One region of the Halomonas sp. MCCC 1A11062 genome, then DNA from elsewhere that is predicted to be linked to it. Evidence: predicted binding sites of a transcription regulator. Region 1 holds the regulator's gene; the other holds the start of a gene.
What was found. The regulator FliA, encoded in region 1, starts transcription of late flagellar genes. The targets are predictions, from matches to a motif close to CTAAAGTTNNNNNNNNNNCNGCCGATA.

Region 1 (6,751 bases):
TCGTGCCCAAGGCCGTCAACCTGACGGCGCTGCAACGTATCCTGCAGAATCTGCTGGAAGAGGATGTCTCGATTCGCGACATGCGTACCATACTGGATACGCTGGCCGAGTATGCCCCGCACCAGCAGGACATCAACGAGCTGACGGCGCTGGTACGTATTGCCCTCGGGCGGACGATCACGCAGCAATGGTATCCAGGACGCGATACGCTGAATGTGATCGGCCTGGATGCCCAGCTCGAACAGGTATTGATGCAGGCGATGAACGGCAATGGAGCGCTCGAACCTGGGCTGGCGGAAACGCTGATGACTCAGGCCGAACAAGCCGTCGAGCGGCATGAGGCCAGCGGAGAGCCGCCGGTACTAGTGGTCCAGCACAGTCTGAGGCCGCTGGTGGCCAGGTTCCTGCGTCGGCGCATGCGCCACCTGGTGGTCATGTCGCAGGCGGAAATTCCCGATGATCGGACACTGCGCGTCACGACGCTGGTGGGAGGTCGATAATCAATGAGTGTGATGCGGTTCCTGGGAGCCAACAGTCGAGAAGCCATGCGCCAGGTGCGAGCGGCGCTTGGTGATGAAGCTCTGATTTTGGCCAACCGACATACCGAGCAGGGGGTCGAGATCCTGGCGATGGCGGAGTCGGCAGCACCGACTTCCAGCGAGGTGACTTCCCATAAGCAGCCCGAGCCCGAGGGTGCCGCGGACCGAGCGGTGCCGTCAAGCGCAGACCCGGCTCAGTCGCAGGTGCAGGCCTTCGAAGCCATGAGCGCCAGGCTGCTCGAGGAGATGCGTGACATGCGCGCCCTGCTGGCACGCGAGAGAAGCCGACCGGAGGCGGGCGGCGCAGCCGGCGAGCAGTTCGTGCGGGCAATGCTCGAAGCGGGCTTCAGCCCGGCGCTGGCCGAAGAGGTCGTGGCCTCGTTGCCGGAAGAGTTGGCTGAGGTCGAAGCGCTGGACGAGCGTGCCATGGCCTGGCTCGTGCGCCAGCTATCCAAGCGACTCGAAGGCCTGGACGACGAAGCCGCCTTCATGGACCGTGCCGGTATCGTGGCGCTGATCGGTCCTACCGGAGTAGGCAAGACCACCACCACGGCCAAGCTGACGGCACGCTACGTCATGCGCCACGGCACCCGGCCGGTGGCGCTGGTAACCACCGACAGCTTCCGTATCGGCGCTCATGAGCAACTGCGTATCTATTCGCGGCTGCTCGACGTTCCCATGTACGCTCTCAACGCCGACCAGCCGGTATCGGATCTGCTCGAGCGCATGAAAGGCAAGTCATGCGTCATCATCGATACGGTAGGCATGAGCCAGCGCGATCAACGCGTGATCGAACAGATCGGTCACCTGCGCGGCGGCGACACCTCGGTGCGTCTGGTGCTGCTGCTCAATTCTGCCAGTCAGCCGGAGACCCTGGAGGAGGTGGTGGTGCGCTATCGTCAGGCGGCCCAGGCAGCCGGCGGCGAGATTACCGACTGCATTATCACCAAGCTGGACGAGGCGGGCAGGTTGGCCCCTGTGCTGGACATCATCATGCGCCACGGGCTGCGGCTGCTGTTCGTCTCTCACGGCCAGCGGGTGCCGGAGGACATGGCCTTGGCCGAGCCCGTCTCGCTCATTGAACAGTGCCTGGCCAGTCGTGTGCCCCTGGCGCGCGCCATGTCCGCGCCGACGGCCTCAGAGACCACTTCGCGCGGCGCCGGCAATCTGCTGGGGCAGGGGCGCCGACTGGCTACGGTGCTGCAGGCGTTGCGCCAGCGCTTGCCGGCCTTCGACGAGCTGGAAGCCGTATGGAACTTGCTGGGTTTGCCGGCTTCCGTGCAGCAGCAGCGTCTCGATGCGCTGCTGGCGGATCATCCCCGGCCCGGCCAGGCCCACGGCATGCTTTGGAGCGAGCGGCGACGGGTTCCGGGCGAACACTGGGCGATGCCCGATGTGGCACTGAATGCAGAGGGAACCTGGCTGGCGCTGCCGCTGTTGCAGCATCGCCAGGTGGCGGGCCAACAGGCCCGTCTCGAAAGCGCGTCGCAGCACCACGCTGCCGGTGTGCATCTGATGAATGGACTACCCGATGCCGAGGCCGGCGACTGGCTGGAGCGTCAGGGGCTGTCCTGGTGCAGCCAGGTTCGGGGCAGCTTGCGGGTCGCCCATGCGGGCGAGCGTCACAGCTTGGCGGCGCTGGAGTCGATGGCCGAGGCCACCGGCCAGGCTAGCTGCCGCTTCCGCGGCGCTTCGGCACGCCTCATGCTTGCGACGCTGCCGGTAGAGGTGAGCTTCAAGGGCAGCCGCCGTGAACGGTCGGGCTTCGACGCGCAGGCCTGGTTTGGTGAGGTTCGCGATGCAGAGAGCGGCAAGGCCCTGGCCAGACGCTATTGGATCGTTCCCGCCGCGCTGAGCCACGATCCTCAGCCGCTGCTGCTCGCGCTGCTGCAAGCCGATGTGCTGCCGCAACTCGCTCGCCGCGCCTGGCAGCGCCTCGAGCAGGCTGAAGCTGGCGATCTGCGTGCCGATGTCCGCTTGCTCATGGCCAGCGGACTGGCCTCGGTGGCAGCCCACCTCGACCTTGCCGAAGACGAGGCCGCCATGGATCTCAGAGCCGAGCTGTTGAGCCTCGGCGGTGGGCGTCGCCGACGCCGAGACGTGGCGCTGCTCGAGTCTCTACTACAACTTTTCCTGGTGCGCGATGCCATTCGCCACCTTGGCCTCGGTGAACGGGAGACAGGCTAGATGGGATGGGACCAGGCCGCGGGGCTGCGCCAATGGGCAAACGATACGGCGAAGGACGAGTGCCCGACACACGTGGCCGAGATGCTGGTCGAGCTGGCCACGGGAAACAAGACGGAGAATGTCCGACCCAAGCAGGCCTGCGCTCAGCCTGCCGGCACCAAGGCGGCGGTGGAACGACCGAGGCCGCCGCGCAGTGAGGGGGAGCGGACGCTGATGGTGCTGGGCCTGCCGGGCACTGCCGAGCGACACACTGCACGAGTCACCGAGCTGCTTGAAAGCTGGGCGCAGGAAGGGCGGCGCTGGGTAGGCGATCCCGGCAGCTGGCGTATCGTGGCGCTACCGATCTCCAGCCCGCATCTGTCGCTGCTGGCAGCGCAGCAGTCGCAGTGGGCGCTGTGGATAGACGACGATCTGGAGGCGTTCCGCCGCGGTTATCGCATGCTCAAGCAGATCGCCGAGCAGGGTGGCCCGCGTCGCTTGATTGCCGTGCACCCGTCGGGCGTGGGGCGCCAGGGCCTGTTGAGCAATCTCCAGTACGTTGCGGAAGCGTATTTCGATATGGAACTGTTGGTATTGGCGCGATGAAACCGACCAGGTTGGGGCAACTCTGTTTGCTGACCCTTGGCGGACTGTGGGCGGGCCTGGCTCAGGCGGCCGGCAGTTGGGTAGCCACGGCGCCTGCCGTGCAGGTCGTCATGGCCGAGCGACCCGCCATGTCCGCTGCCTTGTTGCCGCCATCTCCCGAACTGGCACACGGGCAGGTGATGGGCCGCGTGGTCTGGCAGTTTCAGCCGCCAGCCGGCAGGGAGGTGAACGCCTGGCTCTGCCACCCGGGGGACTGCATTCGCCTACCTGGGCCGCGAGGGCAGACCGAGGCACTGGCCGGTGTGCCGGCGGATACGCCACTGAACTTTCAGTTTTCCCTACAGGAGCGTGGGCAGCGTGCCGCAACCCTGCAGGGGCTGCAAGTGATCGTGAATCACGACGACCTGCAGTGATTCTGACCCGTCGAGCGCCGATCGGCATCGCTCGAGGGAACCGTCAGCCGCGAGAGCAAGAGCATGTACACAGCACGAGGCAAGATCGAACAGGCAGACCTGCTGGAGGAGTACCTGCCGCTGGTGAGGCGCCAGGCGCTGTCGATGCAGGTTCGACTGCCGGCAAGTATCGAGCTCGATGATCTGATCCAGGCCGGCACCGTGGGGTTGCTCGAGGCGATGGGTCGCTTCGATGCCACTCAGGGGGCGAGTTTCGCTACCTTTGCCAGCCAGCGTATCCGTGGCGCCATGCTGGACGAGCTGCGCAGCCGCGACTGGCTGCCTCGCAGCGTGAGGCGTAATGCCCGGGCGGTCGATGAGGCCGTGCGCAGTCTGGAACAGAAGCTCGGCCGGGCGGCAGACGAGCTTGAAATAGCCGCCGAGCTCGACATGGAGCTCGAGGAGTATCGCCAGCTACTCAGTGATACCAACAGCGGCCATCTGCTGCCCTTCGAGGTGCTCGTCTCGGAAGGCGCCGAACCCGGCATCGAGGACGCTTCGCTCGATACGCCTTATCACATGCTCATCGACGAGGAGCGGCGTCGACAACTGGTCGATGGCATCGAGGCACTGCCCGAGCGTGAAAAGCTGCTGATGGCACTCTATTACCAGGAAGAGCTCAACCTGAAGGAGATCGGCGCTGTGCTCGGTGTCACCGAGTCGCGAGTGTGCCAGCTGCACAGCCAGGCGGTAAGCCGGTTGCGGGCACGCTTGGCGGACAGCGACGCCTAGGTTTTTCCAAAGGTTTTCCCAAAGCCAACGGCGCAGGAAGGCATCTCTCGCAAGCCTAGAGGTTGTCCATCAGCGCCTTGGTGCTGGTCAGGGCATTCATGTAGCACCCGTGCAGCCGGTCGGCGGGCACTTCTTCGAGGGCTTCCTCGACCTGGCGTTCGTGGTTCTCGCACAGCACCAGCACGGCGCCGAGAGGTCCGCTGCGATACTTCAATGCATTGATGATCGATTCACCCAGGGGCAGGTGGTCGAGCAAGGTATTGCGATCCTCTTCGAGCAGGGCATCCATCATCGAGAACAGTCCGGTGGTGAAGGCATCCTCGGGATCGAGAGCGGGGAAGGGGGCCGCCAGATAGCGGCACATGAAGGCGCGGATCAGCGCCATGCGCAGCACGATGCGGGACGAGGGCTGCAGGCTTGCCAGGGTCAGGGTCAGAATCAGCCGGCGCAGTTCGATCAACCCCAGGATCTGTACCGCGCGATGCAGATCGACCGCCTTGCCGCCACGGTTGAAATAGGAGGAGTTGGCGCGGCGCAGAATCGCCACATGCAGATGGGGCACCTGCACCACCAGCTCGTGCAGCCGGTTGAGGTCACTGCTGTCTTCCTCGTAGAGCGCGCGAATCAGGCGAATCTGGGCGGCACGGTTGCCGTGGCGTCCTCGGGACGGCGAGGCAATGAAGCTGGGGCGTGCCAGATAGTCGCCGTCGTAGTAATCGCAGCCCATCATCTGGTACCGCTCCAGGGCTGCGCGGCTGTCGAGATTTTCGACCAGCAGCTTGATATTGCGAGCCGGGAGCTTTTCCAGCGTCTTTTCATCCAGTTCGTTGGGTGAGGTCAGCTGTATGATGTCACAGTGGCCGAGCAGCGCCTCGGGATCCTGCTTGAACAATCGAGAAGGCACGATGACCCGGTAGCCTCGCTCGCGAATGTCGTCCAGACGCCCGAGCAGCTCGTTATCCAGCGTACGGGCCTCGGCAACGCCAAGCGCCAGCCGCGGTGCCGGGGTGGGCAGCAGTTCGGGGCGATCGAGCCATTCCAGGGGTAGGTCGACGAACAGCGTCCTGTCGCCCAACAGTCCGGCATCGCCAAGCTCGTAGACGGCGCTGGCCAGAGCCCGGGCGGTAGCGGACATGAGATCCTCGACCTCATCCTCGGCGTCGCTGCGCCGGGTGTAGACGAGACGATCCGCCACGTGATGGTGGCTGGCATCGTGAACCGGATGGAGAGCGATGGTGAAAGGCTCTGGACCCCTTTGCTCGGGCATGTGGCTTGGCTCCCTGCTGAGTGCTGCAACACCCAGGTATGTTCTCATGTTTCCAGATATGACGGCGGCTCCGGACCTGCTTTTCCTACGCTTGCTGCTTCTACAATGCCTGGCGCAGCGCCGCGAGGCCCGGTTCGAGATCCGGTGCGAGGCTCTCGAGGGCGGGGCGTGCATGAAAGAAGCCCTGCTGCTTCGGAATGCCGTGACGCCCCAGCCACAGTGCCTCGTCGCGGGTCTCCACGCCCTCGGCAATCAGGTCGATACCGAGCTCCCCGGCGAGGCTGACGAGGGCTCTGAGAATCGCCTGTCGGCGAACGTCGTCATCGCAACCCATCACCAGGGCGCGGTCTATCTTGAGCCGGTCCGGGTGCAGTATCGTCAACAGATCGAGATTGGCGAAGCCGTTGCCGAAGTCGTCCAGGGCAGTGGTGAATCCCATGCTGCGATAGGCTTCGATGATGTTGCGCAAGTGCTCCTGGTCCTGCACCTTTTCGCTTTCGGTAACCTCGAACACCAACCGCTCCGTCGGCCACCCTACCTGCTGGGAAATGGCCAGCGTCGCCTGAATGCACGCCTGGGGTTCGTAAACGGCATTGGGCAGAAAATTGATCGACAAGCTCTCGCGCATGCCGAGCCGGCTGGCAAGCTCGATGGCGCGGATGCGGCAGGCCTGATCGAAGCGGTAGAGCAGGCGGGGCGTCACCTTGGCCAGGATGCTGCCTGCAGATTCGCCGGCGGGCCCTCTCACCAAAGCCTCGTAGGTAATGATCCTGGCCGAGCCCAGATCGACGATCGGCTGGAAGGCCATGGTGAAGTCGAAAGGAAGTTCGCCTTCGCAGCGTTCGCAGTGTCCCTCCTTCTCGGCGCATCGATTCATGGCAACTCCTTCCCGGGCCTGTTCGGTATCGTCTGCGTGTTTGAGCAGTGCAGTGCACTCACCGTCTCGTCTAACCGTCAACGGTCAAGCCCACTTGTTCATCCTATCGGCG
Region 2 (6,751 bases), on a different contig from region 1:
GCACAGGTGCAGAGAGATCGGCAGTTGGGCCAGGGGCGAAGCGTCGTCGCTCCACTGGCGATGGTCGGCGATGACCGCCTGGATCATCCAGCGGTTGAGGCGAACACCGAGCCCCAGCCGTGCAATCACGTCGAGGTAATGGTTTGGTGATTGTTGCCAGCGTTCGGGATGCTTCCAGTGCAGCATGGCTTCCAGGCCGGTACAGCGCAGCGAGTTGCGATCGAACTCGGGCTGGTAGTGCAGCGCGAAATGCCGGTCCGGCAGGTGGATGGCTTCGCTCAACTGACTCTCGAGCCGGTACTTCTCTTTCAGGCGTGAGGTCAGGCGGTGGTCGACGAAGGCCAGTCGCCCGGGTCCCTTCTTGCGAGCCATGAACATGGCGCTACGCGCAGCCTGGATCAGTGTCTCGACATCCTCTGCATCGCCAGGGTACAGCGCTACGCCGATCGAAGAGGTCAGCAGCAGGTATCGATCCTCGCTGGTGAAAGGTGGCTCCAGGGCCTCCTGCAGTCGCTCCGCCACGACCTGGGCTGCCTCGGCGGTACCGTCCTTCTCCAGTAGCACCACGAATTGGTCGCTGCCGAGTCGGGCTAGGGTGTCCTTGCTGCGTACCTCTTGCTGCAGCCGTCGGGCGATCTCGCCCAGTATGCGGTCCCCTTCGATATGCCCCACCGCATCATTGATCGCCTTGAAGCGGTCGATATCGATGAATAGCAGGGCGAGCGTAGTGTCGACACGCTCCGCCTGGGCCAGAGCGTGGTCGAGGCGATCCCGTAGCAGCAACCAGTTGGGCAGACCGGTCATCGGGTCGATGTGTATCCAGTGGTGATCGTCCAGCAGCTCGCCACTCGGCGTAGTGAGGCGCACGAAAGAGTAGAGGCGGCCGCGCGGGTTGCTTCGTTCGTCGAGCAGAGTGTCGACCAGCATCAGAACCGGTACCGACTCGCCGTCGCTCTGACGGCACAGTACTTCCTGTTGCCAGGAGAGTGCCGTGGCCTGGGCGCTGTCTCCCGAGGTGGGGAGGCGCGAAAATGGGCGCAGGGAAACGAAAAAATGCTCGATCGGCCAGCCGGTCGTCTCTGCTCTGTCGCTGCCGGCGATACGGCAGAAGGCGTCGTTGACCATCGTGATGCGCCCGTCGGCATCGGTGATGACCATGCCGGTCTGGCTCTGCTCGAAGGCATCCTTCACCAGCCGGGCGGGGTGCTGGGCTAAGGGCTTGGCCTGTTTGCCCGGTGGGCGGTTACCGTGATGGTTCATTTATGTGTTGTCACCAATGTGTTCCTGCTTTGGAGTTATATCGTCCTCATGGGACTGAACTTGAGGGCGTGAGGCCTTCCGTTGAGAGGGAAAATGCGTCATTGGGTAACATTGTTCGATCTTCCCTCAAGGCTCAAATTCGCTTTGGATGTGCCGATAAGAGAGAAATAGAAATCTGCTTCCCAATACGCGGGGCTGCCAGGGGAAGGCGGCACAACCTGTCTGATCGGCACGGCAGGCGCCATCCACCTTGACTGAGGACATATACTTGCACGTACCGGCGCGTATCGGGGTTCTGGCTCGCTCGATCTGCTCGCTGCAGGGGCGTCTGCTGGCGGGCCTGGCCATGACCTGGTTAGTCATCGTTGGTCTGGTTCTGCTGCTGGCCTGGCAGTTCGGCAAGGGGCTCGTCGACGATGCCAATCTGGCGCATCTGCGTTACGAATCGCAGCTGATTGCCAACGATCTCTCCGAGGAGGTCGAGCGCAGGCTGCGTGCCTTGGAGCGGCTCGAGCAGGGGTTGCGTAATGTAGCGGCAAACGAGGTGCCGGCACGGCTGGAGAACGCCCAGGTATTGCTGGAATGGTTCGAGGGGCTGATGGTCGCCGATGCCGATGGGCGTGTCGTGGCCGATTGGCCCATCGTGCCGGGTCGCTCAGGGCTGGAAACCGCAACGACGGAGTATTTCCGCATGCTGCGCCATTCGCCCTGGCCCTATGTGAGTCAGCCGTTCACCGGCCGGGCCAGCGGTGACTCTCTGGTGTTGATGCTGGTACCTCGCTTCGACGAACAAGGCGCCTTCAATGGCGTGGTAGGGGGGATGATCAACCTCACCCATGGTGGTCTTTTTCGCCGCCTCGAGGAGATTCGGCTGGGCGATGCCGGCTATGTATCGGTCTTCACTGCCGCCGGTGAAGCGCTTTTTCATCCCCGTCGCGTCCGGGCATCGGCGTCTGGTCGGTCATTGGCGAGCGACACCGACACTTTGCAGAAGGCGCTGGATGGCTGGCAGGGGGAAGCCATTGGGTCGAGCGGGGAGGGCATTGCGATGCTGATGGCCTATCGCCAGATTTGGCCGGCAAACTGGATCGTCAAGGTAGCCATTCCTCAAGCCCAGGTTCAAGAGCCGCTGGGCGACTTTCTGGCACGCTTGTGGTGGGCCTGGCTGGTTCTAGCCATCTTGATGCTGATTACCATGCGCTGGTTGGTTAGGCGGCTGCTAAGGCCCCTGCATCGTCTGGAGCGGCAGATTGCGCAGGTCGGCGCGGGAGAGCGGCGCTATCTCGAGCTCTCGACCAACATGCACGAGCTGCGCCAAGTGGCCGGCAGCTTCAACCGTCTGGAGCATGAGCGGCTTGCCGCCCTGGAGCATCTGCGCGATCGTCAGGCTTTTCTCGATGCCGTACTCGGCTCGACGCCCATCGGCATGTTCGTGGCGGACCTGGAAGGGCGTCTCAATTATCTGAACCCGGCGCTGCTCGAGCTGCTTGGCCTCGAAGAGACGCATGAAGCTCGCGACTGGTGGGAGCGAATCCACCCCGACGACCGTCGTGGCACCGAGGACATGTGGCGCTACACCTTGACCACCGGCAGCGACTTCGTACGGCAGCTGCGCTTCCTGCACCCCGACGGCGTGACGCTGTGGGTCGAGGTTCACGCCAGCCAGGTGCTGGGCAATGATCAGCCGCTGGGCTTCGTGGGCATGGCCAAGGACATTACCGAACGGCGGCAGCAGGAGGCGCTGCAACGCTGGGAGGCCGAGCACGATCCGCTGACGGGGCTGCTCAATCGGCGCGGGTTCGAACGGCGTCTGGAAGAGGCGCTGGCCGAGTACTCCAAGACTGGCACCCCCTCCGTGCTGATCCTGTTCGATCTCGACCACTTCAAGCCGATCAATGACGAAGGCGGTCACGCCCTGGGTGACGAGATGCTGCGACGCGTCGCTCAAGTGGTGGCGTGGGAGGTGCGGCGCAGCGACCATGTGGCCCGCCAGGGTGGGGATGAGTTTGCCGTGCTGTTACCCAGCTGTACGCTCAAGCAGGCGGGAGAAATCGCCGAATCGCTGCGGCGCGCCGTTTCCGAGGTCACCGTCAGCAACGCCGGCAAGACCTACAGCATCACGTTGAGTATGGGGGTCACGTCACTTCGGGAGGGCGACGACTCTATCGAGTCCGTGTTCGCGCGAGCCGATCGGGCCAGCTACCAGGCCAAGGCCGACGGTCGCAACTCCGTGGTAGTCACCGCCTCGGACGACGATCTGATCGATAGCCTGTGGTGAAGTGGCCTGTAGTGATGAGGAGGCTGTGGTGATGTGCAGGCATGACGCCCGTATGCAACATGTGGGCGGTTTCACGGGCGGACGGGGGCTAAGGGCAAGTAAATTGCGAAGACGAAGAGGTCGCCGCTGCTGGCGTATCAGACCGAGGCGTTGATGCGCCCTGTCTGTGCCGCGACACGACCGCTGGCGCGGTACACGGTTTTCTCTGCGGCCTGATGAATGAAATCGAGCAGGCGTGTGTTCTGCTCCATGCGCAAGGCAACGAGCTCGCCGTTCAGCGTATTGAGGCGCTGAGCTTCGCGGGTCATTTCCAGCGTCTGCATCCAAGCCTCTTCGCAGCCTGCATCCAGCGCTGCCTGATGGGCGCCCGCGGCACCATCGGCATAGCCCAGACGGTGCTGAACGCCTTGGCGTAGCTTTTCGCTCGCTTCCAGGCGGGCCAGCAGCGCTTGCTTGCGCTGGGCAACTTCGGCGAGGGTCTCGCTTTCGATATCGGCGCTGGCCAGTAGTGCTCGTTCGCGCATGAGCAGTTCGGTGAACTCGCTCAGACGCTGCTGCTGTTCCATCAGAAGCTTGGCCAGACTCATGCCTTGCGACTCTCGGCAGACAAGGATTCAATCAGCGAATCGGCTATGCGCTCGGCACGGATCTCCAGACGACCCTCGCGGATGGCTTCGCGAATTTCCTCGACACGCGCCTTGTCGATATCGCGGGAGGCGTCGGTAGTCTTCTGACTCAGATGCGTGGCAGCCGAAGGACCGGGGTCCTGCTGCCCCGAGGGGGTAGCGCCCTTGACCGGTTGAGCTTCCTCGCGCGGTTGTGTCTGGGTCGGGCGAGTCAGGGGATTCTGGTTGTTGATCTTCACGTTAATGGCCTCATGACCGAATGCTTTTACCTGCTATCGGCAGGGCGAGGAATAACTTTAGCCTAATTTTCGGCACGCGTTTCCCGGGCGAAGCTGCCCATACCCGTTCGGGAGCTCGAGGTGCGACGGCCCATGTCAGAAGTCTACGACAAGGGTGCCTTCTCCGACCACCTCGGCAGTCATGATCTCGCGGCTGTCGAAACGAACCCGAATACGATCGCCAAGCGCGCCAGGCTCCAGTGCTTGCCCCTCGCGGGCGATGCGAAACCCGCTTCCCCGGGCCTCGACCACCACCCGCTGATTTCTCTCCACCAGCGGCAGGCTGCGGAACTGATGCTCCAGCAGCGGCTGCCTTGGGCTGAGCGCCCGCGTTGCCACTTGCCCGACGATCCGATCGATCTCGAGCAGGGTGCGGTTCGGTAGTTCGGCCAGATTCCCCGACTGCATGACCAGATGCTCACGCCGCACCGTCTCTCCGGCAGAGAGGGGGGTGTCGAGCACGGGGTATTCGCCGATCACGCCGACTTCGGCCTGCAGGTAGCGCACCTGGCGGCCATCGTCGCCGCAGCGTACGCCGACGGAAATGCGGCCCAGCGGCACTTCGCCGGGGCGTGTCAGGAAGGGGGCGGGCGATTCGCAGGTGGGTAGCCGTGCGGAAGGAGGGCGTAGCTCGATGATGAGTTCATCGCCCAGCGCGCTGGCCTGCTCATGGAGAAAGCCGTGCACGGCTTGCAGCAGTTCGCCGTCGTCGGCCGAAGCGGCCGGCAGCGACAGCAGGCCGGCCAGCAGTGTCGGTAGCAGCAGGACTAAGCGGGTAAGGCGCATGAGGCGGGGCCATCCAGCATGGGTAATGGCAGGATTCTAGCTGGCCCCGATGGGCTGAAACAGCGGAAATGAGCGAGGAAAAGGGGCCTGTTTCTGCCATTGATGTGACAAGCGCGTCGTTACTCTTCAACCTCAAGAAGTTCCGTATGTCTTCAATCAGGATTTCGCACGGGGAGCGCCGGCATGATCGACCAGCTCGAGGCCGCCTTTAATTACCACCAGCAGGCGCTGGGGCTACGCCAGCAGCGCCACCAGGTGCTGGCGAGCAACATCGCCAACGCCGATACACCCAACTACAAGGCCCGCGACTTCGACTTCGCCAGCGAACTCAAGAAGGCGGTCGAGCAGGGGCGTACGTCCAGCGGTGGACTCTCGCTGGCGCGAACCTCCGAGCGCCATCTGGCGGGGCAGGGCATGTCGGCGTCCAGGCAGGAGCTGCTCTACCGCATACCCGACCAGCCCAGTCTGGACGGCAACACCGTGGACATGGATCGCGAACGTACCCAGTTCGCCGACAACGCGGTGCGCTACCAGGCGGCACTGACCATCATGAACAGCCGGATCCAGGGGCTGAAGAACGCCATGCAGCCGGAATAACAGGCCGGATCAAAGGAAGAGAGATCTTACCATGTCGATGTTTTCCGTGTTCGATATCGCCGGCTCGGCCATGAGCGCCCAGTCCCAGCGCATGAACGTCACCGCCAGCAACCTGGCCAATGCCGACAGCGTGGCCGGCCCCGACGGTCAGGCCTATCGTGCCAAGCAGGTGCTGTTCGAGTCGCGCCTGGGGGGGCACGGCATCGGCGGTGTGGGCGTGCGTGAAGTGATCGAGGACCCTTCGCCCATGCGTATGGAGTATCGTCCCGAGCATCCGCTGGCCAACGAAGAGGGCTACGTGACGATGCCCAACGTCGAGCCGGTCCATGAAATGGTCAACATGATTTCGGCCTCGCGCTCCTACCAGGCCAATGTGGAAGTGATGAACACGAGCAAGCAAATGATGCTCAAGACACTGACCCTGGGTGAGGGCTGATCGACATGTCGAACACTATCGATGCCAACGTCGTCTCGCGCTTGAATCAGGGTGGGCCCTCCTCTCGCGACGCCAGCCAGTCGGCCGAGCTGCGCAACAACTTCATGACCCTGCTGATCGCTCAAATGCAGCACCAGGATCCGCTCAATCCCATGGACAACCATGAGATGACCACACAGCTGGCCCAGATCAACACGGTCAGCGGCATCGAGGATCTCAACAAGACCTTGAAGGGCATCACAGAGCAGATGAACGCCGGCCAGATGCTGCAGGCCACTGCGCTGATCGGCCAGGGCGTGCTGGTGCCGGGCGATCGCCTGCTGCTGGAACACGGCGAAGAGGGCGAATTGCACACCACGCCCTTCGGTATCGAGCTGCCCCAGTCGGCCGACAACGTGCGCGTGGTGATCACCAGCGCCAGCGGCCAAGTGGTCAACCGCTACGACATCGGGCCGGTCAAGGCGGGGGTGGAGTCATTCACCTGGGACGG

Region 2: the regulator FliA is predicted to act here: its motif matches at 4,438-4,464, upstream of flgM (flagellar biosynthesis anti-sigma factor FlgM).

What each region holds. Positions count from the first base shown of each region.
Region 1 is NZ_JABFTW010000028.1:11,514-18,264, reverse strand. Features, by position in the region: gene flhA (flagellar biosynthesis protein FlhA) at 1-500, shown strand, start outside; gene flhF (flagellar biosynthesis protein FlhF) at 504-2,726, shown strand; gene HOP58_RS20205 (hypothetical protein) at 2,727-3,311, shown strand; gene HOP58_RS20200 (flagellar protein FlhE) at 3,308-3,724, shown strand; gene HOP58_RS20195 (RNA polymerase sigma factor FliA) at 3,788-4,495, shown strand; gene HOP58_RS20190 (HDOD domain-containing protein) at 4,551-5,762, opposite strand; gene HOP58_RS20185 (EAL domain-containing protein) at 5,863-6,639, opposite strand.
Region 2 is NZ_JABFTW010000004.1:240,292-247,042, forward strand. Features, by position in the region: gene HOP58_RS06560 (diguanylate cyclase) at 1-1,260, opposite strand, end outside; gene HOP58_RS06565 (diguanylate cyclase) at 1,529-3,538, shown strand; gene HOP58_RS06570 (flagellar protein FlgN) at 3,676-4,125, opposite strand; gene flgM (flagellar biosynthesis anti-sigma factor FlgM) at 4,122-4,403, opposite strand; gene flgA (flagellar basal body P-ring formation chaperone FlgA) at 4,539-5,228, opposite strand; gene flgB (flagellar basal body rod protein FlgB) at 5,412-5,825, shown strand; gene flgC (flagellar basal body rod protein FlgC) at 5,857-6,261, shown strand; gene flgD (flagellar hook assembly protein FlgD) at 6,267-6,751, shown strand, end outside.